DNA from 2 places in the Caulobacter sp. P1_D6 genome. Region 1 is predicted to be linked to the other one. Evidence: predicted binding sites of a transcription regulator. Region 1 holds the regulator's gene; the other holds the start of a gene.

Region 1 (11,568 bases):
TTGCTTGACGGTCTTTTCCTCCAGCGCCAGCGGACGCACCTTCAGCGCGAAGGCGCAGTGCTCGGCCAACTCCAGGATGGTCTTGGCGCCTTCCTTGACCTGCGGCACCACGGCCAGCAGGCGCGCGGCGGCGTCGGCCGGCAGCTCGGCCTTCTGGGCCTGCAGCGCCTTTAGCGTCAGGTCGGCCAGGCGGCCGTCCTCGGCCACGCGCAGGTGCTGGCCGTTGATGAAGTTCAGCTTGGCCCAGTCCAGGCGGGCGGGGGCCTTGACCACGTCCTTGACGTCGAACCAGCTGATCGCCTGTTCGTCGCTGAACACCTCGTCGTCGCCGTGGCCCCAGCCCAGGCGGGCCAGGTAGTTGCGCATGCCCTCGGGGATGTAGCCCATGTCGGCGAATTCGCCGACGGCCTGGGCGCCGTGGCGCTTGCTGAGCTTGGCGCCGTCCGGGCCGTGGATCAGCGGGATGTGGCCGAAGGCCGGCAGGGTCCAGCCGTTGGCCTGGTAGATCAGGGTCTGGCGGGCGGCGTTGTTCAGGTGGTCGTCGCCGCGGATCACGTGGGTGACGCCCATGTCGTGGTCGTCGACCACCACGGCCAGGTTGTAGGTCGGAGCCCCATCCGCACGGAGCAGGACCAGGTCGTCCAGGTCGGCGTTGTTGAAGGTCACTGGGCCCTTGACCAGGTCGTCGACCAGGGTCGTCCCCTCGGTCGGACCCTTGAAGCGGATGACGTGCGGCAGGCTCGGGTCGTTGGGGGGCGGGGCGTCGCGCCAGGGCGAGCGCAGGGCCGGCCCGCCGGCCCGGGCGGCTTCGCGGGCGGCGGCCAGTTCCTCGACGGTCATCCAGCAGCGATAGGCGCGGCCGGCGGCCAGCATCTCTTCCACCACCGCGCGGTGGCGGTCGGCGCGGCTGTACTGGAAGACGACCTCTTCGTCGGATTTCAGGCCCAGCCAGTCCAGGCCCTCGAAGATGGCGGCGACGGCCGCCTCGGTCGAGCGCTCGCGATCGGTGTCTTCGACGCGAACAAGGAACTTCCCACCCGTATGGCGTGCATATAACCAGTTGAACAGCGCCGTGCGCGCGCCGCCGATGTGCAGGAAGCCGGTCGGCGACGGGGCGAAGCGGGTGACGACGCCGGAAGCGGTCGTGCCGGAAGTGGTCGGGGGGGAATTGGTCATAGAGATCAAGGCTGACGGACTGGAGGCCGGTGGAACGGCTAGGACCGCGACATCGGATAGATCCGCTGGCGGCTGGGCGGGGCGTCTTAGCACGCGTCTTCGCGCGCTTCCTAGCCTGGGAGCGGTAACAGCTTCGCTGATCGGTGAGATCGCCGCCAATCGCGAGCGCTGGATGCTGTGGTCGCCCGTGGCGCTCGGCCTGGGCGCGGCCGGCTATCTGGAACTGAAGGCCGAACCGTCCTGGGCGCTGCTGGTCGGAACGGCGGCGGGATTGGCGCTTCTGGCGTGGCTGGTCGGGCGACGCTCGGCCAGCGGCCTGTCGGTCTTGCTGGTGCTGGCGGCCTTCCTGGCGGCCGGGGCGGTGGCGGGCAAGGTCCGCTCGCATGCCGTCGCCGCGCCGATCCTGGCGGGCGAGCGGACGGTCATGACGATCGACGGCTTCGTGGTCGACGTGGTCAGCCCCGGCGCGGGCGGGCCGCGCCTGCTGATCGCGCCGGTCCAGATCAGTCGTCTGGCGCCCGAAGACACGCCCAAGCGGGTGCGGGTGACCGTCGAGGCCGAGGACATTCCCGCGCCGGGCCAGGCGGTCCGCCTGCGGGCCATGCTGGGACCGCCGCCGCCGCCGGCCGCGCCGGGGGCCTACGACTTCGCCCGCGACGCCTGGTTCCATGGCGTGGGCGGCGTCGGTTTCGCGATCGGCCAGTCGCGGCCCACGGCGCTGGACTCGCCGCCCTGGCGGCTGCGCGTGGCCATGGCGGTCAACGCCTTCCGCTGGCGGCTGGCAAGCCGCATCGTCGACGACATGGGCCCCGAACGCGGCGGCATCGCCGCGGCCATGGTCACCGGCCACGAGGCCTGGATCACCAAGGATCAGACCGAGGCCATGCGCGCCTCGGGCCTGGCGCACATCCTGTCGATCTCGGGCCTGCACATGGCCATCGTCGGCGGCTTCGCCTTCGGCCTGGTGCGCCTGCTGATCGCCGCCTGGCCGTGGGCGGCGCTGCGGGTTCCGGGCAAGAAGGTCGCGGCCCTGGCGGGCCTCGCCGCCGTCGGGACCTATCTGGTGATCTCCGGCGCGCCGCCGCCGGCCATGCGAGCCGCGATCACCGCCACCGTGGCCTTCGCCGCCATCCTGTTCGACCGCCAGGCCATCACCCTGCACGGCCTGGCGATCGCGGCGCTGATCATCCTGCTCGTCCAACCCGAATCCGCGGGCGCGCCCGGATTTCAAATGTCGTTCGCGGCCACCGCCGCTCTGGTGGCCTTGGCCGAGGCCTGGCCGCGCCCGGTGCGCGAGATCTCGGCGCCCTGGTGGATCCGGGCCATCCAGGGCTCCCTGAGCTGGCTGGCGGTCAGCGTCGGGGCCAGTTTCGTGGCGGGCATGGCGACGGGACCGTTCGCCATGCAGCACTTCAACCGCGTGGCCGTCTGGGGCTTGCCGGCCAACCTGGCGGTCGCGCCGCTGTCGTCGTTCGTGATCATGCCGTTCCTGGCGCTGGGCGCGGCCTTGGAGGGCTTCGGCCTGGGCGAGCCGTTCCTCACCGTGGCCGGCTGGGGCATCGGCGCGATGATGTGGATCGCCGAGGGTTTCGCCAACGCCGGCGGGGCCCAGCACGTGGTGGCCAGCGGCCCGCCGTTCACCCTGGCCCTGGCCTTCGTCGGATTGATGCTGCTGTGCCTGTGGCAAGGCCGCCTGCGCTGGCTGGGCGTGCCTCTGGCTCTGGCGGTGGCGCTGTGGCCGCGCGCGACGCCGCCCGATGTCTGGATCGCCCCGGACGGGACCACGGCGGCGGTGCGTCAGGGCCGCGAGGCGGTGTTGCTGCGTCCCGACGCCCGCCGCTTCGGGGCCGAGCTGTGGGGCCGCCGCCGGGGCCTGATCGTGCCGGAAAGCGCCGCGCCCAGCCCGCTCTACGTCTGCGAGCGGCGGTCCTGCGCCCCAGCCGCCGATGCGCTCGTGGCCTTGGCCCTGTCGTGGAGCAAGTCCGCCCCGGACTTCGAGACCCTGGCGACGATGTGCGCCGAGGCGGAGATCGTCGTCCTGCGCGGGGCCGCGCCGCCCATCCCGCCGGCCTGCCGCGATCGGATCGTGCTCGACGCCGACGACTTCGCGGCCGGCGGTGCGGCCGAGCTCTATCGGCGCGGCGGCGAATGGTGGATCGTTTGGGCCCAGCCGTTGCGAGGCGTCAGGCCCTGGACCGGTGTTTCGGAGCGCTAGACATGCTCGAGGCCAGATGTTGAGAGTTTGGGGCCGGCGCAGTTCGGCCAATGTCCAGAAGGTGCTGTGGCTGGTCGGCGAGCTGGACCTGCCGCATGAGCATATCCCGGCCGGCGGCGACTTCGGCGGGCTGGACGAGCCGGCGTTCCGGGCGATGAACCCGCACGGCAAGGTTCCGGTGATCGCGGACGGCAAGGTCATGGTCTGGGAGTCGCACGCCATCCTGCGCTACCTGGCGGCCGCCCATGGCGCGGACCGGTTCTGGGCCGCCGATCCGGCCGCCCGGGCGGCGGTCGACGGCTGGATGGACTGGGCGCAGACCGCGCTGCAGCCGGCCTTCCTGAGTGGCGTGTTCTGGGGCGGCTATCGCACGCCGAAGGCCCAGCGCGACGAAGCCGCCGTGGCCAGGGCCCTGGATCAAACCGCTCGTTGCCTGAGCCTGGTCGACGCACAGTTGGCGGACCGCCCCTTCGTCGTCGGCGAGACCCTGTCGCTGGCGGACATCGCCATCGGCGCGCACCTCTACCGCTATTTCGAGCTGGAGATCGAACGACCCGCCTTGCCGGGCCTCCAGGCCTGGTACGAGCGCCTGCGGGCCCGTCCGGCCTACCGGGAGCATGTGATGGTCCCGTTCGGCGAACTGAAGGGCCGGCTGGCTTTCTGAGCCCGAAGGCGAGGTCGGGCGTTAGGCCTGGAACGAACGACGGAGGCGATCATGGAGCGGCAAGGCGGCTGCGCCTGCGGGGCGGTGCGATACGTGGCTGAGGGCGGACCGCTGCGGGTGGGGCTGTGCCACTGCATGACCTGCCGCAAGCGCCACGGCGCGCCGTTCAACGCCTTCGCGGCGTTCCGGACAGACCGGGTGCGGATCGAAGGTTCGCCGGCGATCTGGGCCGGCGCCGAGCACGGCCTGCTCCACGGCTGTCCGACCTGCGGCTCGCCGCTGTTCTGGACGGCGGAAGGCGAGGGCGACGGCGAGATCGAGATCCATCTGGGCGGGCTGGACGACACCGGCCAGTTCACGCCGCAGTACGAGGTCTGGGTGAAGCGGCGCGAGCCGTGGCTGCCGCCGCTGAACGTGCCGCAATATGTGGAGAACCGGCCGGCGGGGATGGCGTCTTGAATGCCAAACCCCCGCTCATCCCGGCGAACGCCGGGACCCAGATGGGATGGCGGAGCGCTCAAATAGAAAGGCGCTGAGTCCGTCCAATCAGACTCAGCGCCTTACGATCTGGGTCCCGGTGTTCGCCGGGATGAGCGGATCGAAAACCTAATGATAGCGCCGGATCAGGCCCACCAGCTTGCCCTGCACCTCGACCTGGTCGGGGCCGAAGATGCGGGTCTCGTACTTGGGATTGGCGGCTTCCAGGGCGATCGAGCCGCCCTTCTTGCGCAGGCGCTTGAGGGTGGCTTCCTCGCCGACCAGGGCCACGACGATCTCGCCGCTGTTGGCGGTGTCGCCCTTCTTGATGATCACATAGTCGCCGTCGAGGATGCCGGCCTCGATCATCGAGTCGCCCTGGACCTCGAGCACATAGTGCTCGCCGCTGCCCAGCATGGTCTCCGGCACCGGCAGGCGCTCGCGTTCGTGCTGGATGGCGTCGATCGGGGTGCCGGCGGCGATGCGGCCGAGGATCGGCAGCTCGCGGGTGGTGTCGGCGGCGATCGGCGCGCCCGGCGCCGACGGCGGCTGGCCGCCGCCTTCCAGCACCTGTGGCTTGAAGGTTCCTCGACCCTTCGGCGGCGCGGCCGCCGTGGCCTGCTGGGGCAGCTTGACCACTTCCAGCGCACGGGCCCGGTGGGCCAGGCGGCGGATGAAGCCACGCTCTTCCAGCGCCGTGATCAGCCGGTGGATGCCCGACTTCGACGCCAGGTCCAGCGCCTCCTTCATCTCGTCGAAGGAGGGGGAGACGCCGGTCTCCTTGATCCGCTCGTGGATGAACATCAGCAGCTCGTGCTGCTTGCGCGTGAGCATGTCCGGCCTCGCCAGTCGTCGCGGAACAAACCGCAAACCTCTGTGAATGTTCTCTAGGTGTTCTTCGTTGATGTCAAGTTAACGGTGTTCGCCGGGAGGGCGGGCGAATTCCCGAGGAAATACAGAGGCCGGACTGGGGCGAAGCGGGGCGAACGGGTGATCAAGGCCGCCCCGGAGGGAATCAGGCGGCGTTGACCCCGCCTGGTGGGACCTGTCGCGGATTGCGGACCCTGACGGAGTCCGGCTACGGAGTCGGAACGCGCGGCAGGTTGGAGAACCGGATGGCGACGGGCGAGACGATCACGCTCAGGCTGACGATCCAGGACCCCGTTCCCGGATGCGCTTACAGCCTGCAGGACAAGAAGAGCCAGGCCGTCGGTCAGGTCGTCGCCGGCGGCGGACCACTGTCGTTCGACGTTCCCGTGCGCGTCGCGCCGGGACCGAAGTTCCTGGGGGAGTTCGTCCGCAGCGAAGGACCGGAACGGCGCTTCGTCTACATCGCCATCGGAGGCCAGGCGGGCGCGGGGGCGTCGCCCTGGAGCCGGCGCGCCAAGATCGACATCCACACGCTGCCGACCGACCTGCTGGATCAGGCGCTGGCCGGCAAGGTCTTGGAGGCCTGCTTGCCCGGAAGGGACAAGGACGGCGGTCCGGCCTGCGCGACGGTGCGCCCGCTACGACCCTGGCGGGTCGCGGACTGACCGGGTCCTAGCCCAGCAGCGCCTTCGTCGCCGACGCCACGTCGGCCTGGCGCATCAGGCTTTCGCCGACCAGCATGGCCTTGGCGCCGGCCGCTTCCATGCGCACCGCGTCGGCGGCGACGAACAGGCCGCTCTCGGTGACCAGCAGGGCGTCCTTGGGAGCCTGGGCGGCGAGGCGTTCGGTGACGGCCAGGTCGACCACGAAGCTCTTCAGGTCACGGTTGTTGATCCCGACCAGGGTCGAGCCCAGCTTGCCGGCCCGGTCCATCTCGGCCTCGTCGTGCACCTCGACCAGGGCGTCCATGCCCAGGCGCGCGGCCTCGGCCATCAGGTCGGCGGCCAGGGCGTCGTCGATCATCGCCAGGATGACCAGGATGGCGTCGGCGCCCAGGGCGCGGCTCTCGGCCACCTGCCAGGGGTCGACCAGGAAGTCCTTGCGGATGCAGGGCAGGGCGACCGCCGCGCGGGCGTCGATCAGGTAGCCGTCGGCGCCCTGGAAGCTGGGGCCGTCGGTCAGCACGGACAGGCAGGCCGCGCCGCCGGCGGCGTAGGCGCGGGCCAGGGCCGGCGGATCGAAGTCGGCGCGGATCAGGCCCTTGGACGGCGAGGCCTTCTTGATCTCGGCGATCAACGACAGCTTGCCGGGCGCGTGGTGCGCCTCCAGCGCGGCCTTGAAGCCGCGCGGGCCGTTGGCGGATCGGGCGGCGGCGTCGACCTGGGCGAACGACCGGCGACGCTTACGATCGGCCACGTCCTCGCGCTTGTAGGCGGCGATCTTGGCGAGGATGTCGGTCATGCGGTCACTACTTCGGTATTGGTGGCGGCGACCAATCCGGCCAGGGCGGCCTGGGCGCGGCCGTCGTCGAGCACGGTGCCGGCCAGTTCCACGCCTTCGCGCAGGGTCTCGACCCTGTCGGCCACCAGGAAGGCGGCGGCGGCGTTGAGCATGACGATGTCGCGATAGGCGCTCTTTTGGCCGCCCAGCAGGGCGGTCAGGGCGGCGGCGTTGAAGGCGGGATCGCCGCCGGTGATGTCGGCCAGGGCCGCGCGCGGTAGACCGACGGCTTCCGGGGTGATCGTGAACAGCCGCAGGGACCCGTCGCGCCATTCGGCGACCTCGGTCTCGCCGGTTGTGGTCAACTCGTCCATGCCGGCCCCGTGCACCGACCAGGCCCGCTCGGCTCCGAGCGCACCTAGGGCCTTGGCCACCGGTTCGACGAAGCGATGGGCCGAGACGCCCACCACCTGGCGCTTGGCGCCGGCCGGATTGGTCAGCGGGCCCAGCAGGTTGAAGATGGTGCGGAAGCCAAGCTGCTGGCGGATCGGCGAGACGTGCTTCATCGCGCCGTGGTGCGACTGGGCGAACAGGAAGCAGATGCCGGCCGTATCGAGCGCGTGGCGCTGCTGGGCCAGGCTGGCGTCGATATTGACCCCCAGGGCGGCCAGGACGTCGGCGGTGCCCGACTTGGAGGTGATCGCCCGGTTGCCGTGCTTGGCGACCTTGAGGCCGCCGCCGGCGGCCACGAAGCCCACGGCGGTGGAGATGTTCAGGGTGTGCAGGCCGTCGCCGCCGGTGCCGCAGACATCGATGACGTCATACGGGTGCTCAAGGTGGATGGCCGCGCGGCGCATGGCGCGAGCGCAGGCGGTGATCTCGCCCACGGTCTCGCCGCGCAGGCGCATGGCGGTGACCGCCGCGGCCACCTGGGCCGGGGTCGGCTCGCCGCGCAGGCAGGCGGCGAAGAAGATCTCGGCGTCGTCCTCGTCGAGGGTCTGGCCGTCGGCGAGCTTGGCCAGCAGAGGCTTGAAGGCGTCCGACATGATCTAGACCCAGATCGCCGCGTCGCGCTGGACCTTGGCCAGGTCCAGGAAGTTGGCCAGCAGCTGGTGGCCGCCCTCGGTGGCGATGGACTCGGGGTGGAACTGCACGCCGTAGACGGGACGGGTCTTGTGCTGCACGCCCATGATCTCGCCGTCCTCGGTCCAGGCCGTGATCTCCAGGTCGTCGGGCAGGGTGGCCTTGTCGACCGCCAGGCTGTGATAGCGGGTGGCGATGAACGGGTTGGGCAGGCCTTTGAACACGCCCTGGTCGTTGTGGAAGATCTTGCTGGTCTTGCCGTGCATCACTTCCTTGGCGCGGATCACATCGCCGCCATAGGCCTGGCCGATGGCCTGGTGGCCCAGGCAGACGCCCAGGATGGCCAGGTCGTCGGGCGCGCCGCGCAGCAGCGGCAGGCAGATGCCGGCCTGGTCGGGGGCCTTGGGGCCGGGCGACAGCAGCACCGCGTTCGGCCGCAGGCCCAGGGCTTCCTGCACCGACAGGTCGTCGTTGCGGTGCACGACGGTGTCCGCCCCCAGCTCGTTCAGGTAGTGGACGAGGTTGTAGGTGAAGCTGTCGTAGTTATCGATGACCAGGATCATGACGCCGCCAAGCTCTTGAATGGACCGCCCGAACGCTGCGGGCCCTGCGCGGTCGTGGACGCAGGGTACATCGTTCAGTTCAGCTCGGGTTGCAAGGCCTAGGGCTCGGACCTGGGCCAACGGGACGGCGGCGTGACGCCGCCCGCTGGCGGTGGTGATCCGGCGGCCGACCAATCAGGCCGGCAAGCCCTCGACATGGCGCGCCAGCTTTTCGAGCGTCTGATAGCCGTATTCGACGGCGCCGAAGCCGATGCCCGCGTCGCGCTGCGCCTTGGTCGGATGGATCTGACGCAAGGTGATCACGGTCTTGCCGTCGTCCTGTTCGTCGAACGTGATGGTCGTCCGGAAGCGGCCCGGATCGTCGTCGGTGTCCAGGCCGTGATCGAACTCGATCAGGGTCGGTCGCTCGATACGGAGGAACTGCATCCGGCTGGACCAGCACTGGCCGTCCGGCGCGGTCATGTCGAAGCGCCACAGGCCGCCGACACGGATGTCGATCTCCTTGGTCTCGATCTCAAAGCCGGCGGGGCCAAACCAGTGCGGCAGATGTTGCGGGTCGGCCCAGGCGGAAAACACGATGTCGCGCCGCGCATCGATGACCCGCGAGAGAACGATTTCGCGATCGAGCGCCCATTGCGAAAGCGCGGCGTTGGTGGACGAGGTCATGATCGGATCCTTCGATTGGGATGGATGTGTTGGGGCGTCGATGACGCTTTCGAACCCCGGAGATCGTGGTCGCGGCGAGCCCGCCGTTCGTGGAGCTCGATCGTTTCAGCCTTCGCTTCCGGGCTTCTTCTCGATTGTCTTCACATAGGCCTCGAGCTGATCCAGGCGGGCCTCCCAGACCGCACGGTGCTCGGCCAGCCAATGTTCGGCCTCGGTCATGGCGGCCGGCTTCAGGCGGCAGGTGCGGACGCGCCCGCTCTTCCGGGATTCCACGAGGCCGACGGCCTCCAGAACCCGGACGTGCTTCATCAGGCTGGGCAGCGCCATGTCGAAGGGGCGGGCGAGTTCGCCGATCGAGGCGTCGCCCTCGCCCAGGCGCGCCAGGACGGCTCTCCTGGTCGGGTCGGCGAGGGCGCCGAACACAAGGTCGAGACTCGATGATAAGTTATCCATGTGGCTAACTATCTGTGCGTGTCGACGGTTGTCAATAACAGTTATCTGATTGGCTAACTAAATCGCGCGGAGCGAGGCGGCCGCCTAGCCGCCTAGCCGCCTAGCCGCCTAGCCGCCAACCCGCTTCGCCAGAGCCGCCGCCATCGCCGCCACGACGCTGTCCCAATCGCCGTGCGTGGGCTGTCGGAACTGACGCAGGTCCGCGTACCAGGGGCTGTCCTCGCGCCCCAACTCCCACCGCCAGCAGGTGTCGAAGCGGTTCAGCAGCCAGACCGGCGTGCCGATGGCCCCCGCCAGGTGGGCGACGGCGGTGTCTACGGTGATCACCAGGTCGAGATTGGCGACCACGGCGGCGGTCTCCACGAAGTCGGTCAGGTCGTCGCAAAGGTCGAGCAGGGCCATGCCGGCCGGCGGGATCCTGGCCTGGGCGGCGGGGGCGTCCTTCTGCAGCGAGACGAACGAGACGCCGGGAACGGCGGCCAGGGGCGCCAGGGCCGCCAGGGTGACCGAACGCTTGCGGTCGATGGCGTCGGCGTGCGGCTCGCCCGGGCGCAGGCCGCCGGCCCAAACCAGGCCGACCTTCAGGCCCTTCAACGAGGTTAGGCGCTGCGCCCAGGCCGCCACGCGGTCCGGATCGGGGCGCAGGTAGGGCGCGCCGTCGATCGTCTGGTGGTTCTGGTCCAGCACGCCGGCCAGGCTGAGCAGCGGCAGGTGGGCGTCGAAGGCGGGCAGGGGATCGCCGCGCCCGATGACCTCGATCCCCGGCCATTGGCCGCGCAGCAGGGAGACCAGCGGCCCTTGCGTCTCGAAGACCAGCCGCGCGTCGGGCGCCAGGCGGGCGGCGGCCAGCGGAACCAGGCGGCAGAACTGCAGGGTGTCGCCCAGGCCCTGTTCGGCGTGGATCAGCAGGACGCCGCCGGGCAGGGACGAGCCGTCCCATTCGGGCTGGGCGAAGCCGCGCAGGCGAACCCGATAGCCGTCGGACTTCCAGCGCCAGTGATATTCCGCCCAGCCCTCCGGCAGCCGGCCAGCCAGCAGCAGGATCAGGCCCAGATTATAGTGCAGGTCGGCGTCGCCGGGCGTCAGGGCCAGGGCGGCGCGATAGACCCTCTCGGCGTCGGCGATCCGGCCCAGCGCGTGCAGCAGCACGCCCAGGTCGTTCATGATCCTGGCGTCGTCCTGCCGGCGGCGCAGGGCCTCCTGCAAGGCCTGGCCGGCGTCTTCCAGGCGCCCCTGAGCGTGCAGCGACTTGCCCAGATTGTGGCAGGCGTTGACGTAGCCGGTATCCCGGGCGATCGCGGCGCGGAAGCAGGCCTCGGCCTCGGCGTGTCGGTCCAGGCCGTCCAGGGCGATGCCGAGGTTGTCCAGGAACACCGGCGAGTCCGGCGACAGCGCGACGGCCCGCTGATAGGCGGCCAGGGCCTCGGCCTTGCGGCCCTGGCCGCGCAGCACGACGCCCAGGTTGCTGTGGACGTCGGCCAGGTCGGGATTGACGGCGATCATCCGGCGATAGCGCGCCTCGGCGTCGGCGAGGCGGCCGGCCTCCTGCAGGGTCACGGCTTCGGCGAACAGGTAGTGGAGATTGTCCGGCTCCAGCGCGACGGCCTTGCCGATCCAGTCCAGGGCCAGGTCGGGGCGGCCGAACTGTTCGGCCAGCAGGCTCATCCGTCGCCAGGCCTCGGCGTGGCGGGGATCGGCGCCCAGCACCTCGCTGTAGGCCTCCTGCGCCTCGGCGAAGCGCTGGGCCTGGTGATGGGCCAGGCCTTCCTGGAAGCGGGCGGCGATCAGGTCCTGCACGGCGACTCTCCGCGAACGGCGTACTCGAGCGGCGACTATTCCAGACTTGGGAGCCGGCGCACGCGATTTGCGACGATATGGGACATTGCGGCGCACGGGGGCTCGGGCATGCTGACGTCATGAACCCCGCTGATTCCGCCCTCGATTCCGCCGCGATCGCCTAT
Region 2 (11,568 bases), on a different contig from region 1:
GGACTCGCCGAACTCGCGGTTCTGGACCAGCAGCGACGCGGTCAGCGGGTGGGCGTGGCGCCAGTACATGCCGACCGGGACCATCACCTGGAACTCTAGCCGGCGCACCCACATGTCGGTCCGCGCCTGGGTCAGGGCGCAGGTCCCGAACATCGGCGGGGCCGGATGCAGGGCTTCCAGATAGCGGCAGATGGCGACGCTCTCGCTGATCATCTCGCCGTCGTCCAGCTCCAGCACCGGCACCTGGCCCAGGCTGTTGCGGGCCTTGTGCTCGGGCGACTTGTGGCCGCCCTGGCGCATGCCGATCCGGATCTCCGGCAGGTCCAGCGCCTTCTCCGCCGCGAAGATGCGCACCCGGCGCGGATTGGGGGCCGGATTGGCCTCGCCATAGAGCTTCATGACATCCTCCTCGAGCGACCTTCGCGCGGCCTGTTTCGACCGCTTCAAACGAACGTTAGAATTGGCCGACGCGTTTGCACAGTGCAAACATCCTGGCGGGCAAACATCCAAGCGGGACTGTCGCGCGGCCGCGAACCTTGTTAGGCGTGATGGGCTTTGAGGGGCGAAACAGACCATGCAACAACAATTCTCGGCCACCGACGCGGCGCTGTCGGGCTTTCGTCTGGTGCGCGAGCATCTGAAGACGGTGGGCGTATGGGTGGTGCTGATGACGGTCGCCTCGGTGATCGTCAGCATCGCCACCATCAAGCTGGCCGGTCCGCAGATGGCGGCGATGCTGGAGCTCAGCGCCGAGCAGAGCACCGATCCCCAGGCCACCCTCAAGGCCATGGAGGGCATGGGGCCGCTGTTCCTGTTCTCCGCCCTCTACAGCCTGGTGGTCTATTCGATCCTGCTGGCCGGCGTTAATCGCCTGGTGCTGCGGCCCCAGGACAGCGCCGGCGCCCACCTGCGCATCGGCGCCGACGAGCTGCGGCAGGCCGCCGTGCTGCTCTTGGTCAACCTGATCCTGCTGGCCGCCTATTTCGGCCTGGTGATCGTGGCGGGGGTCGTCATCGGCATCGGCATCGCCGTCGGCGGAGCCGCGATCGGCGTGATCCTGGGCGTGCTGCTGTTCCTCGGCGTGCTGGCGGCGATGGTCTTCCTGGCGGTGCGGCTGTCGTTCGCCGGCGTCCTGACGTTCGATACGCGCAAGGTCAGCATCCGGGACTCCTGGGACCTGACCAAGGGCCAGTTCTGGCCGCTGTTCGGCGCCTACTTCGTCGCCCTGGTCCTGGCGGTCGTCGTCTATGCGCTGCTGCTGGTGATCATCGCGGTGATCGGCGCCAGCCTGGGCGGCGGGCTCACGGCCATGGCCGACGCCTTCAATCCCGACATGAGTTCACTGGCCTCGTTCTTCACCCCGGCCGGCATCGTGCGGACGCTGTTCTCGGGCGTGGTGTCGATCCTGGTCTTGCTGATCGTCTTCGCCCCGGCTCCGACCATCTACGCCCAGCTGAAGGGCCGCGACGTCTCCGACACCTTCGGCTAGGAGCGTTGCTGTTGGGGGACTTCGGTTTCGCGCGAGCGGCGTTCGCGGGCTTTGACCTGCTGCGTCGCCGCCCGGCGGCGACGCTGGGCCTGGCCTTGGTCGGAGCGCTGATCAGCTTCGGCGGACGGATCATGACGATCATGAACGTCCATCTCTCCCGCCAGTCGTCAAACTTCGCCGGCATGGCGTCCACGGTCATCCTGATGCTTGCCGTGGTCGGCGCGACGATCGCGATCATCGGAGCGGCGGTCGCCCGGCTTGACGCCAAGCCGGACGCCCGGGGCTCCGGACTTCGGTTGGGCGGCGACGAAGCCCGCCTGTTCATCCTGAGCCTGCTGCTGGTTCCCGGCCTGCTCGTCGTGCTGCTCACCATGGCGATCGGCATGACGATCAGCGTGGCGGCGGGCGTCAGCGAGGGGGCGACCCAGGACGCGATCATGTTGTCGGCGGGTTCGGTCGGCGTGATCCTGATGTTCGGCCTGGCCGGCCGACTGTGGCCGGCGGGCGTCATGACCGTGCGGGCCGGGGAAATGCGACTGCGCGCCGCGTGGCGGCTTACACGCAAGAGGCGCTGGAAGATTTTCGCCCTCTTCTGCCTGGTGACGGCGGTCGCGCTCTTGATCGGCGTCGGCGGCAACATCGCCGTGAACGACGTGGTGAAGCAGCTTCCCGCCATGCGATGGAGCGCCTACGGCGCCACGACCGCCGTGCTGAAGTCGGCCTTCCATCCCTTGCAGCTGGGCCAGTTGCTCCTGCAGGGCTTGATCTTCGGCCTTGGCGTGGTTCTGCAGGCCGCGCCGGCGACGGTCATCGCCAGGGCGTTGGCCGAGGACCGCGCGTCCGACCAGGCCGCCGTGTTCGACTAGGGGCCTGCGATGACATCCCAGACCCTGTCTTGGCGCGACGGTGTATTGTCCGGCTTCCGGCTGGTCGCGCATCGACCGGCGGCGGCGCTGTCCTGGGCGTTTGTGTTCCTGATCAGCGGCGTGGCGTCCGCCGCCGCGCGGATCTGGGCCGTGCAAAGCTCCAATCCGGAAGCGGGGTTCGGGGCGATCGCCTTGAAGCTTTCCGCCGGCGGCCTGGTCGTGGGCCAGATCGCGGTGGTCGTAGCCCTGGCGGCCGTGCTGCGCGCTCAAATGCGGCCCGAGGATCAGCGGCGGGCCTGGCCCCGGTTCGGTGGTGACGAGCTTCGCCTGCTGGCCCTGACGATCCCGTTCACGTTGGTGACGCTGATCGGTTCGGCGATGATGATGTCGGCGTTGATGATGTATTCCATCAATCCGGAGCCGATTGTCTCGCGCATGGGCGCGTTGGGGCGGTTGGCGGCCGTCGTGCTGGTGCTGTTCGGCGCGCGGCTGGCCCTGGCGGCGCCCCTGACCGTCGCCGATGGCCGGGTGCGCCTGGCCAAGTCCGGGGACCTGACGCGCGGACGCCATCTGCGATTGGCGGCGATCCTGGTCACGACACTGGTCCTGGCCGGCTTGATCGAGGAGATCGCCAGCTACGGCCGAGACCTGTTGTCCGATGCGCTTGCCGTCAACGCGCCACGCGCCGCGACGCGATATCCGTCGGTCGCCGAAGCGATGAACGCCGCCCTTGGTCCACGGAGCCTGCTGCTGATGGCGTTCAGCGCGATGATCCACGTCGTGGCCTTCGCGGTGCAGGTCGCGCCGCTCGGCTACGCCTGGCGTCGCCTGGCCGGCGACCCGATCGTCGATCAGGCCGCCGTGTTCGACTAGGCCCGCTTGGCCGCCTTCAGCGCCGCGACGCGTTCCAGCCGCCGCTCCTCGTGGCGGGCCAGGACGTCCTTCAGATAGCGTCCGGTCCAGCTGGCCTCGACCTTGGCCACGTCCTGGGGCGAGCCCACGGCGACGATTTCGCCGCCGCCGTCGCCGCCTTCCGGACCGAAGTCCAGCAGCCAGTCGGCGGTCTTCACGACGTCGAGGTTATGCTCGATGACGACCACGGTGTTGCCCTGGTCGACCAGCTCGTGCAGCACCTCCAGCAGCTTCTTGGTGTCCTCGAAGTGCAGGCCGGTGGTCGGCTCGTCGAGGATATAGAGCGTGCGGCCGGTGGCGCGCTTGCTGAGCTCCTTGGAGAGCTTCACGCGTTGCGCCTCGCCGCCGGACAGGGTCGTGGCCTGCTGGCCGACCTTGATGTAGCTGAGGCCAACGCGCTTCAGCGTCTCCATCTTGTCGCGGATCGGCGGCACGGCCTTGAAGAAGTCGGCGGCCTCCTCGACCGTCATGTCCAGCACGTCGGCGATGGTCTTGCCCTTGAACAGGATGTCCAGGGTTTCGCGGTTGTAGCGCTGGCCCTTGCAGACGTCGCAGGTGACGTAGACGTCGGGCAGGAAGTGCATCTCGATCTTGATCAGGCCGTCGCCCTGGCAGGCCTCGCAGCGGCCGCCCTTGACGTTGAAGCTGAAGCGGCCGGGGCCGTAGCCGCGCGCCTTGCTCTCCGGCAACTGGGCGAACCAGTCGCGGATCGGGCCAAAAGCGCCGGTGTAGGTCGCCGGGTTCGAGCGCGGGGTGCGGCCGATCGGCGACTGGTCGATGTCGATGACCTTGTCGAAGTTCTCCAGCCCCTCGATCCGCTCGTGCGAGGCCGGGGCGTCGCTGGCGTTGTTCAGGCGGCGCGCGGCGGCCTTGTACAGGGTCTCGATCGTGAAGGTCGACTTGCCGCCGCCCGACACGCCGGTGATGCAGGTGAAGGTGCCGACCGGGATCTCGCCGGTCACCCCCTTGAGGTTGTTGCCGGTGGCGCCGATGACGCGAAGCGTCTTCTTCTTGTTGATCGGGCGGCGCTGTTCGGGCACCTCGATCTCGCGGGCGCCTGTCAGGTACTGGCCGGTGATGCTGTTGGGATTGGCCATGATGTCGGCCGGCTTGCCCTCGGCGACGATCTCGCCGCCGTGCACGCCCGCCGCCGGGCCCATGTCGATCACATAGTCGGCGGTGAGGATGGCCTCTTCGTCGTGCTCGACGACCAGCACGGAATTGCCCAGATCGCGCAAACCCTGCAGCGACTGCAGCAGGCGGGTGTTGTCGCGCTGGTGCAGGCCGATCGACGGCTCGTCCAGCACGTAGAGCACGCCGGTCAGGCCGCTGCCGATCTGGCTGGCGAGGCGAATGCGCTGGCTCTCGCCGCCCGACAGGGTGCCAGAGCCGCGCGATAGATTCAGATAGTCCAGGCCCACGTCGACCAGGAACCGCAGGCGGTCGTTGATCTCCTTCAGGATCCGCCGGGCGATCTCCATCTGCTTGTCGGAGAGGTGGCCTTCCAGCGCCGTGAACCAGTCGCGGGCCGGGCGGATGGCCAGGTTCGAGACAGCGGCGATGTCCAGGCCGTGGATCTTCACGGCCAGGGCTTCGGGCTTCAGGCGTTTGCCGTGGCAGACCTCGCAAGGCGTGTCGGACTGGTAGCGGCCCAGCTCCTCGCGGACCCAAGAGCTGTCGGTCTCACGCCAGCGGCGCTCCAGGTTCGGCAGCACGCCCTCGAAGGGCTTGGCGACCTCGTATTTGCGGGCGTTGTCGTCGTAGACGAACTTGATCTTCTCGCCCTTGGAGCCTTGCAGCACGATCTGGCGGGCGCTTTCCGGCAGCTTGTGCCAGGGCTCGTCCATCGAGAAGCCGTAGTGGCGGGCCAGGGCCTGCAGGGTCTGGGTGTAGAGCGGCGAGGGGCCCTTGGCCCACGGCGACACCGCGCCCTTATGCAGGCTCTTGTCCTTGTCGGGGATGATCAGGTCGGCGTCGAAGGCCAGCTTGGCGCCCAGGCCGTCGCAGGCCGGACAGGCGCCCGCCGGATTGTTGAACGAGAACAGCCGCGGCTCAATCTCGGCGATCGTGAAGCCGCTGACCGGGCAGGCGAAGCGTTCGGAGAACAGCAGCCGGCGCGGCTCCTTCTCGCCTTCCTCGACATTGGCCCACTCGGCAACGGCCAGGCCGTCGGCGAGACGGAGCGCCTGTTCCATGGAGTCAGCCAGGCGCTGCTCCATGCCCGGCTTGGTGACGATGCGGTCCACGACCACGTCGATGTCGTGCTTGAACTTCTTGTCGAGAACCGGGGCGTCCTCGATCGGATAGAACTCGCCGTCGATCTTCAGCCGCTGGAAGCCGGCCTTCTGCCACTCGGCGATCTCCTTGCGGTACTCGCCCTTGCGGTCGCGGACGACGGGGGCCAGCAGGTAGAGGCGCGTGCCTTCCGGCAGGGCGGTGATCTTGTCGACCATCTGGCTGATGGTCTGGCTCTCGATCGGCAGGCCGGTCGCGGGCGAATAGGGAACGCCCACGCGCGCCCACAGCAGGCGCATGTAGTCGTGGATCTCGGTGACGGTGCCCACCGTCGAGCGCGGGTTGCGCGAGGTGGTCTTCTGCTCGATCGAGATGGCCGGCGACAGGCCCTCGATCAGGTCCACGTCCGGCTTGCTCATCAGCTCCAGGAACTGGCGGGCGTAGGCCGACAGGCTCTCGACGTAGCGGCGCTGGCCCTCGGCGTAGATGGTGTCGAACGCCAGGGAGCTCTTGCCCGAGCCCGACAGGCCGGTCAGCACGACGAGCTCGCCGCGCGGAATGTCGACGCTGACGTTCTTGAGATTATGCTCCCGCGCGCCGCGCACGCGGATGAAGTTCAGTTGTTCAGCCATGTTTTCCGGAACGCGTGAGGCCGTGGGGAGAGCCACGGCGAGACGGCTATATGTAGGGCGCAGACCCGCGATTAACACAAGAACAAGGTGCGAACAAATGTCGCTGTGGCGGGACGTGGCGGCAGACTGCTGACATCAGGTGTCAGCAGGCGCCCGGGAACGTGTCAGAGCCGGGCCGCCGCCAGGATCGGGCCGCCGTTCCTGGCCTGGACCAGCACTGCCGTGCGCAAGGCCGGATCGGCGGGCGGCAGGGTGCTGAAGCCCACCGGCGCGCCGTTCCAGCCGCCCAGCCTGGTCAGTTCGCGAACCACGTCGCGGTGGGGCAGGGTCTTGCCGTTGTTCTCGCCGCGCTGGATGGCCACCTGCTGGACGCGCGGATCGTAGCGCACCAGCCAGACGTCGGCCCCGGCCTTCGGGGCCTGGCCCGCCCCGATCTCGACCCGGCCGCGCGACAGGGCGACCGTGGCGTCCATGGTCGGGCGGGCGCGGCGCAGGACCGCTTCCAACTCACGGGCGTTCGTGCCGATCAGGTCCTCGCGGCCCTCGACCACCATCTGCGGCGTGCCGAGCTGGGCGCCGAGGCCGCGCGCGTAAGCCTTCTGGCGGTCGGTGTAGGCCGTCTTGGCGAAGGTGTCCTTCCAGCCCAGCTGGTCCCAGTAGGTGACCCCGAAGCTCAGGGCCAGGACGTCGGGTCGGTCGGCGATGGCGTTGAGATTGGCGTTGGCCGGCGGACAGGACGAGCAGCCCTGGCTCTGGAACAGCTCCAGCACCACCGGGCGCCGCGGCGTGCCGCCCGCGCCGGACATCGACCAGGCGCCCACGGCGACCGCCAGGGCGGTCCCCGCCGCCAGGCTGGCCCAGGCCGTCTTCCGCATCATCGTCCGTGTCATGTCGCGCATCCCTATCGATCAGGTGATCGTCGGGGATCAGTTCGCGGCGGGACGGGCCAAGGTTACAGCGTTCACGAACAATAAACCGCCTTTGGAAGCGCAACCTTCAGCACCGCCGGTGTCTATGGCCGGGCAGACGCGCATGGGGCGCGCCGACGGAGATGATCGAGCGTGGCCAAGGCGGCGGCGAAAGAGGTTGCGAAGCCGGCGGCGCCGGAGGCTTCGGCCAAGGGCAAGGGCGGCAAGCCCGCCAAGGTCGCCCGTCAGCGCACCGAAATCGACGACATCATCACGCTGGTGGTTTGCATCGCCTGCACGATCTGGGCTTTCAAGATCATCGTCGACCTGGGCGCGCTGAGCTTCTGAGCCGCTAGGGCTCGCCGCCCAGGCGGACCCCCGACCAACGCGCGACGGTGTCCAGCAATTCGGCGGCCGAGATCGGCTTGCCGATATGCCCGTTCATGCCGGCGTCGGCGCTGGCCAGGATATGCTCGGGCAGCACGTCGGCGCTGAGCGCGATGATGGGCGTCTCGCGATTGTGGACGTCCTGCTGGCGGATCGCCCGCGCCGAGGCGAAGCCGTCGATGCCCGGCATCTGCAGGTCCATCAGGATCAGGTCGAACGGCCGGTCGGCGGCCAGGCGCAGGGCCTCCGAACCGCTGTCGGCCTCCGACACCTGGTGGCCGGTCGCCTCCAGCATCGCGCGCACCAGCTCGCGGTTGGCGTCCAGGTCGTCCACGACCAGGATCCGCGCCGCCGAGGTCGGCGACGCCGCGCTTCTCAGGCCGCGAGGCGCGGCCACGGGATCCAGCGGCGCGATCGTCGCGCCGACATAGAACCGGAAGATCGAGCCGCCGCCGGCCGAGGGGATCATCTCGATGGTCCCGCCCATCAACTCGACCAGCCCCTTGCAGATCGACAGCCCCAGGCCCGCGCCGCCGTGACGGCGGCTCAGCGAGCCGTCCACCTGCGAGAACCGCTGGAACAGCAGTTCGCGCTTGTCGGGCGGCACGCCGCAGCCGGTGTCCGAGACCGCGACCTTCAGCATGTCGAACCCTGCGTGATAGGCCACGCTGATCCGGATTTCGCCCTCGTCGGTGAACTTGATGGCGTTGCTGACCAGATTGACCACGACCTGACGCAACCGGCCGGCGTCGGCGATCAGCGCCGGCGGCGCGGCGGGGTCGATGTCGAGCCGCAGGGTCAGCCCCTTGGCCTGGGCGGTGAACATGGCCGTCAAATCGTCGAAGAACGGCTTCAGGGCGAAGGGCTGGGGATCCAGCGCGACGTGGCCGGCCCCCAGCTTGGAGAAGTCCAGGATGTCATTGACGACCGCCAGCAGGGTCTGGCCGGCGGTGTTGACCCGCCGGACGTAGGCGCCCGCCGTCGGCGGCAGGTCTTCCAGTTCGCTCAGCAGGCTGGAGAACCCGTTGATCGCGGTCAGGGGCGTGCGGATCTCGTGGCTCATATTGGCCAGGAACTCGGACTTGGCCTCGGCGGCCGCCTCGGCGCGCAGCTTGGCGTCGCGCAAGGCCTCCTCGCGGACCCGCGCTTCGGTCACGTCCATGAAAGCCCCGAACAGGGTCTCCACGCGGCCGTTGGCGTCCAGTTCGCCGGCGCCGTGGCAGACGACGTGGCGCACCGCGCCGTCGCGCCGGGTGAGCCGGCGCTCGAGCTCGAACGGCTCGCCCAGGGCCGCGGCGGCCTGCAGCCGGGCTCTCAGTTCGTCCCGTTCGGCGGGATCATAGTGCAGGAGCAGCGTCTCCAGGGGCGGCGGCGCGGTGGCCGGGTCCAGGCCGTAGATCCGGTAGACCCCTTCCGACCAGGTCGTGACGCCGCTGGCGATGTCCACGCGCCAGTGGCCGATGCCGGCCATGGTCTCGGCCATCAGCGCGATGCGGTGGGCCTCGCGGATCTTGCGGGCCGAGGCCTCGGCCAGGACCGACGCCTGCGCCAGCTCGTGACGGGTCTGGGTCAGGTCGACCTGCACCGAGCGCAGGCCCCGGAACACCAGGTAGGTCGTGGCCAGCACGGTCAGGATCCGCCAGGGCTCGCCCCGGTACACCATCATGATGCAGGCGGCCGACTGCACCACCATCATCGAGATCAGCATCGGCGTCAGGTTGGTGACCATGCGCCGGGGCTGGACATAGTCGCGCGCCAGGATCTCGAACATCACGATGCCGTACAGCGTGACGCCGAAGGTCTGGGCCGCGCCGGACTGGACGAAGGTCAGGTAGAATCCGGCTGCGGCGTAGCCGGCGCTTTGCAGCCAGGCGAACCAGTTGTCGCCCTGGCCGGAACCGGTCCAGGACGTGCTCCGGCTTTCGGCGACGGCGAGCAGCGCCATGACCGCCATCCAGGCGCAGGGCATCGGCCAGTCCGAATAGGGGATGGTGGCCAGGAAGACGACCGCGGAGAACACCAGCCGCGCGGCCAGGCCGTTGGCCCAGCGGGGCGACACGAGGAAGATCTCACGGGCCGAGCGGAGGACATGGCGCCAGGCGCCCGGTTCGGCCGGGCCTGTTTCCGTTGAAGCCACCATCGAACGCCCCCGCCTGCGGTACTGGGCGCCCTTGTAGTCAAGCTGAGCCCAACAAGGAAGGTTAACCGAGACGCCGAAGCAAGGTTGTCGTCGTGGTCCGCGATCTGGGCCTTTTGGCCTCGCCTCAGCCCACGGCCGTTGCGACGCCCTCCGGCGGACCGCTCAGGGCCGCGTCCAGGGCCGCCACCAGGCGCTGGGCGGCGATCGGCTTGGCCACGAAGCCGTCCATGCCGGCGGCCAGGTAGCGGTCGGTCTCGTGGGTCAGGACGCTGGCGGTGACCGCCAGGATCGGCGTGCGGGTTCGGCCCTCGGCCGCCTCGCGCGTGCGGATGACCCGGCCGGCCTCCAGCCCGTCCATGCCCGGCATGTGGATGTCCATCAGGATGGCGTCCCAGGGACTGGATTCCCACATCGCCACCGCCTCGTGGCCGTCGCGCGCCACGCCGCAGGCGACGCCCATGTGGCCGAGCATGGCCTGGAGGACGGTGCGGTTGGTGGCGTTGTCGTCGACGACCAGCATCTTCAACTCGCCGTTCATCGCCGGTTCGTCGTCGGCCGCCTCGACGGGCGCCGGCCGGACCGGGGCCCCCAGGGCCGCGCAGGGCGCCTCGAAGGTGAAGCAGGCGCCGCCTTGCGCCGGGCTCTCGAAGCCGATCTGGCCGCCCATCAGCGTCACCAGCTCGCGGCAGATGGCCAGGCCCAGCCCGCTGCCGCCCGTGCGGCGCGTGCTCGATCCGTCGACCTGGACGAACTTCTCGAAGATCTGGGCGCGGCGGGTCTCGGGCACGCCGACGCCGGTGTCGGTGACGGTGCAGGTCAGGGTCTGGGCGTCGCCGCCGATGCGCACGGCGACCTGGCCCGCGTCAGTGAACTTGATGGCGTTGGAGATCAGGTTGCTGAACACCTGGCGCAGCCGTGCGGCGTCGCCGTCGCGCCAGCCGCCGGCTCCGGGGGCGATCTCGAGGCTGAAGTCCAGGCCCTTGTCGTGGGCCAGGCCGCCATAGAGCTGGCGCAGGGTGTCGGTCAGGGCGTCCAGGTCGAACGGCGCCCGGACGATCTCCATCTTGCCCGCCTCGATCCGCGAGATGTCGAGCACGGCGTTGATCACGTCCAGCAGGGTGGCACCGCTGTCGTGGATCATGGCCAGGCGGGCGCGCTGCTTGGCCGACAGGGCGTCGCGCTCCATGGCCTGGGCCATGCCCAGCACGCCGTTCAGGGGCGTGCGGATCTCGTGGCTCATGGTCTCGAGGAACTCGGTCTTCACGCGGCTGGCGGTCTGGGCGACCACCATCAGCGCCTGGGCCTCGGTGCGCAGGCGGCGGTTCTCCTCGAGCTCGGCCTCCAGCTTGCGGTTCAGGGCGTCGGACGCTAGGCGCGCGCGCAGTTCGCGCATCACCGCGCCGCGCATCAGGGTCGACATGCCCAGGGCGGCGAAGGCCCCGGCCACGCCGATGAAGCCGTACTGGCTGACCAGGTCGCCCGGCGCGTTGCGGGCCATCAGCACCAGGCCGACGGTCGCCGCGGCGACACTGACGAAGGCCACGCGGCGGGTCGGGGCCGAGGTGGCGAACACCAAGGCCATCAGCACGAAATAGACCAGCTTGGCCGGCTCGAAGTGGATGGACTGGTAGGCCGCGACATTGGCCATGAAGAGCGTGTTCATCGCCAGGGCGGCGGCTTCCATCGCCGGCATCGTCGGCGACCGGACCTTCAGCCAGCGCCACAGCCAGAACCCGGCCACGGCGGCCACCGCCGCCAGCCCCTCCAGCACGATCAGGGCCAGACCCTTCTCGTAGAAGGGATGGGACAGGCTGATGAGGCTGTAATAGGCGGCGGCGGCCACCAGATAGCCGCGCAGGATCGGCAGGTACGACCCGACGATTTCCTGTGTGGGTATCGGTTCTGGCCTGCCGATCGTCCGCTTCATGAGCCCCCGCGCGCCTTCGTCAGCCCTCTGACTTGAAGCGAACCATAGGAGATCAAGGTTAAGTTGCGATTG

What was found. Region 1 encodes LexA, which represses DNA repair genes until DNA is damaged. Its sites were predicted from a motif close to ATGTTCNCNANNTGTTCT; they were not measured.
Region 2: a site for LexA is predicted at 6,214-6,231, ahead of uvrA (excinuclease ABC subunit UvrA). Genes of this name have one in related genera too.

The regions. Positions count from the first base shown of each region.
Region 1 is NZ_JBFUAW010000019.1:36,214-47,781, forward strand. Features, by position in the region: gene gltX (glutamate--tRNA ligase) at 1-1,176, opposite strand, end outside; gene AC1DYP_RS12190 (ComEC/Rec2 family competence protein) at 1,349-3,391, shown strand; gene AC1DYP_RS12195 (glutathione S-transferase family protein) at 3,408-4,055, shown strand; gene AC1DYP_RS12200 (GFA family protein) at 4,107-4,514, shown strand; gene lexA (transcriptional repressor LexA) at 4,662-5,366, opposite strand; gene AC1DYP_RS12210 (DUF5990 family protein) at 5,648-6,067, shown strand; gene trpC (indole-3-glycerol phosphate synthase TrpC) at 6,075-6,863, opposite strand; gene trpD (anthranilate phosphoribosyltransferase) at 6,860-7,888, opposite strand; gene AC1DYP_RS12225 (aminodeoxychorismate/anthranilate synthase component II) at 7,892-8,488, opposite strand; gene AC1DYP_RS12230 (SRPBCC family protein) at 8,663-9,154, opposite strand; gene AC1DYP_RS12235 (ArsR/SmtB family transcription factor) at 9,260-9,577, opposite strand; gene AC1DYP_RS12240 (tetratricopeptide repeat protein) at 9,716-11,404, opposite strand; gene AC1DYP_RS12245 (hypothetical protein) at 11,524-11,568, shown strand, end outside.
Region 2 is NZ_JBFUAW010000014.1:28,633-40,200, forward strand. Features, by position in the region: gene AC1DYP_RS10085 (glutathione S-transferase family protein) at 1-399, opposite strand, end outside; gene AC1DYP_RS10090 (hypothetical protein) at 575-1,489, shown strand; gene AC1DYP_RS10095 (hypothetical protein) at 1,501-2,355, shown strand; gene AC1DYP_RS10100 (hypothetical protein) at 2,365-3,228, shown strand; gene uvrA (excinuclease ABC subunit UvrA) at 3,225-6,134, opposite strand; gene AC1DYP_RS10110 (DUF1223 domain-containing protein) at 6,299-7,024, opposite strand; gene AC1DYP_RS10115 (hypothetical protein) at 7,196-7,390, shown strand; gene AC1DYP_RS10120 (ATP-binding protein) at 7,395-9,569, opposite strand; gene AC1DYP_RS10125 (ATP-binding protein) at 9,694-11,496, opposite strand.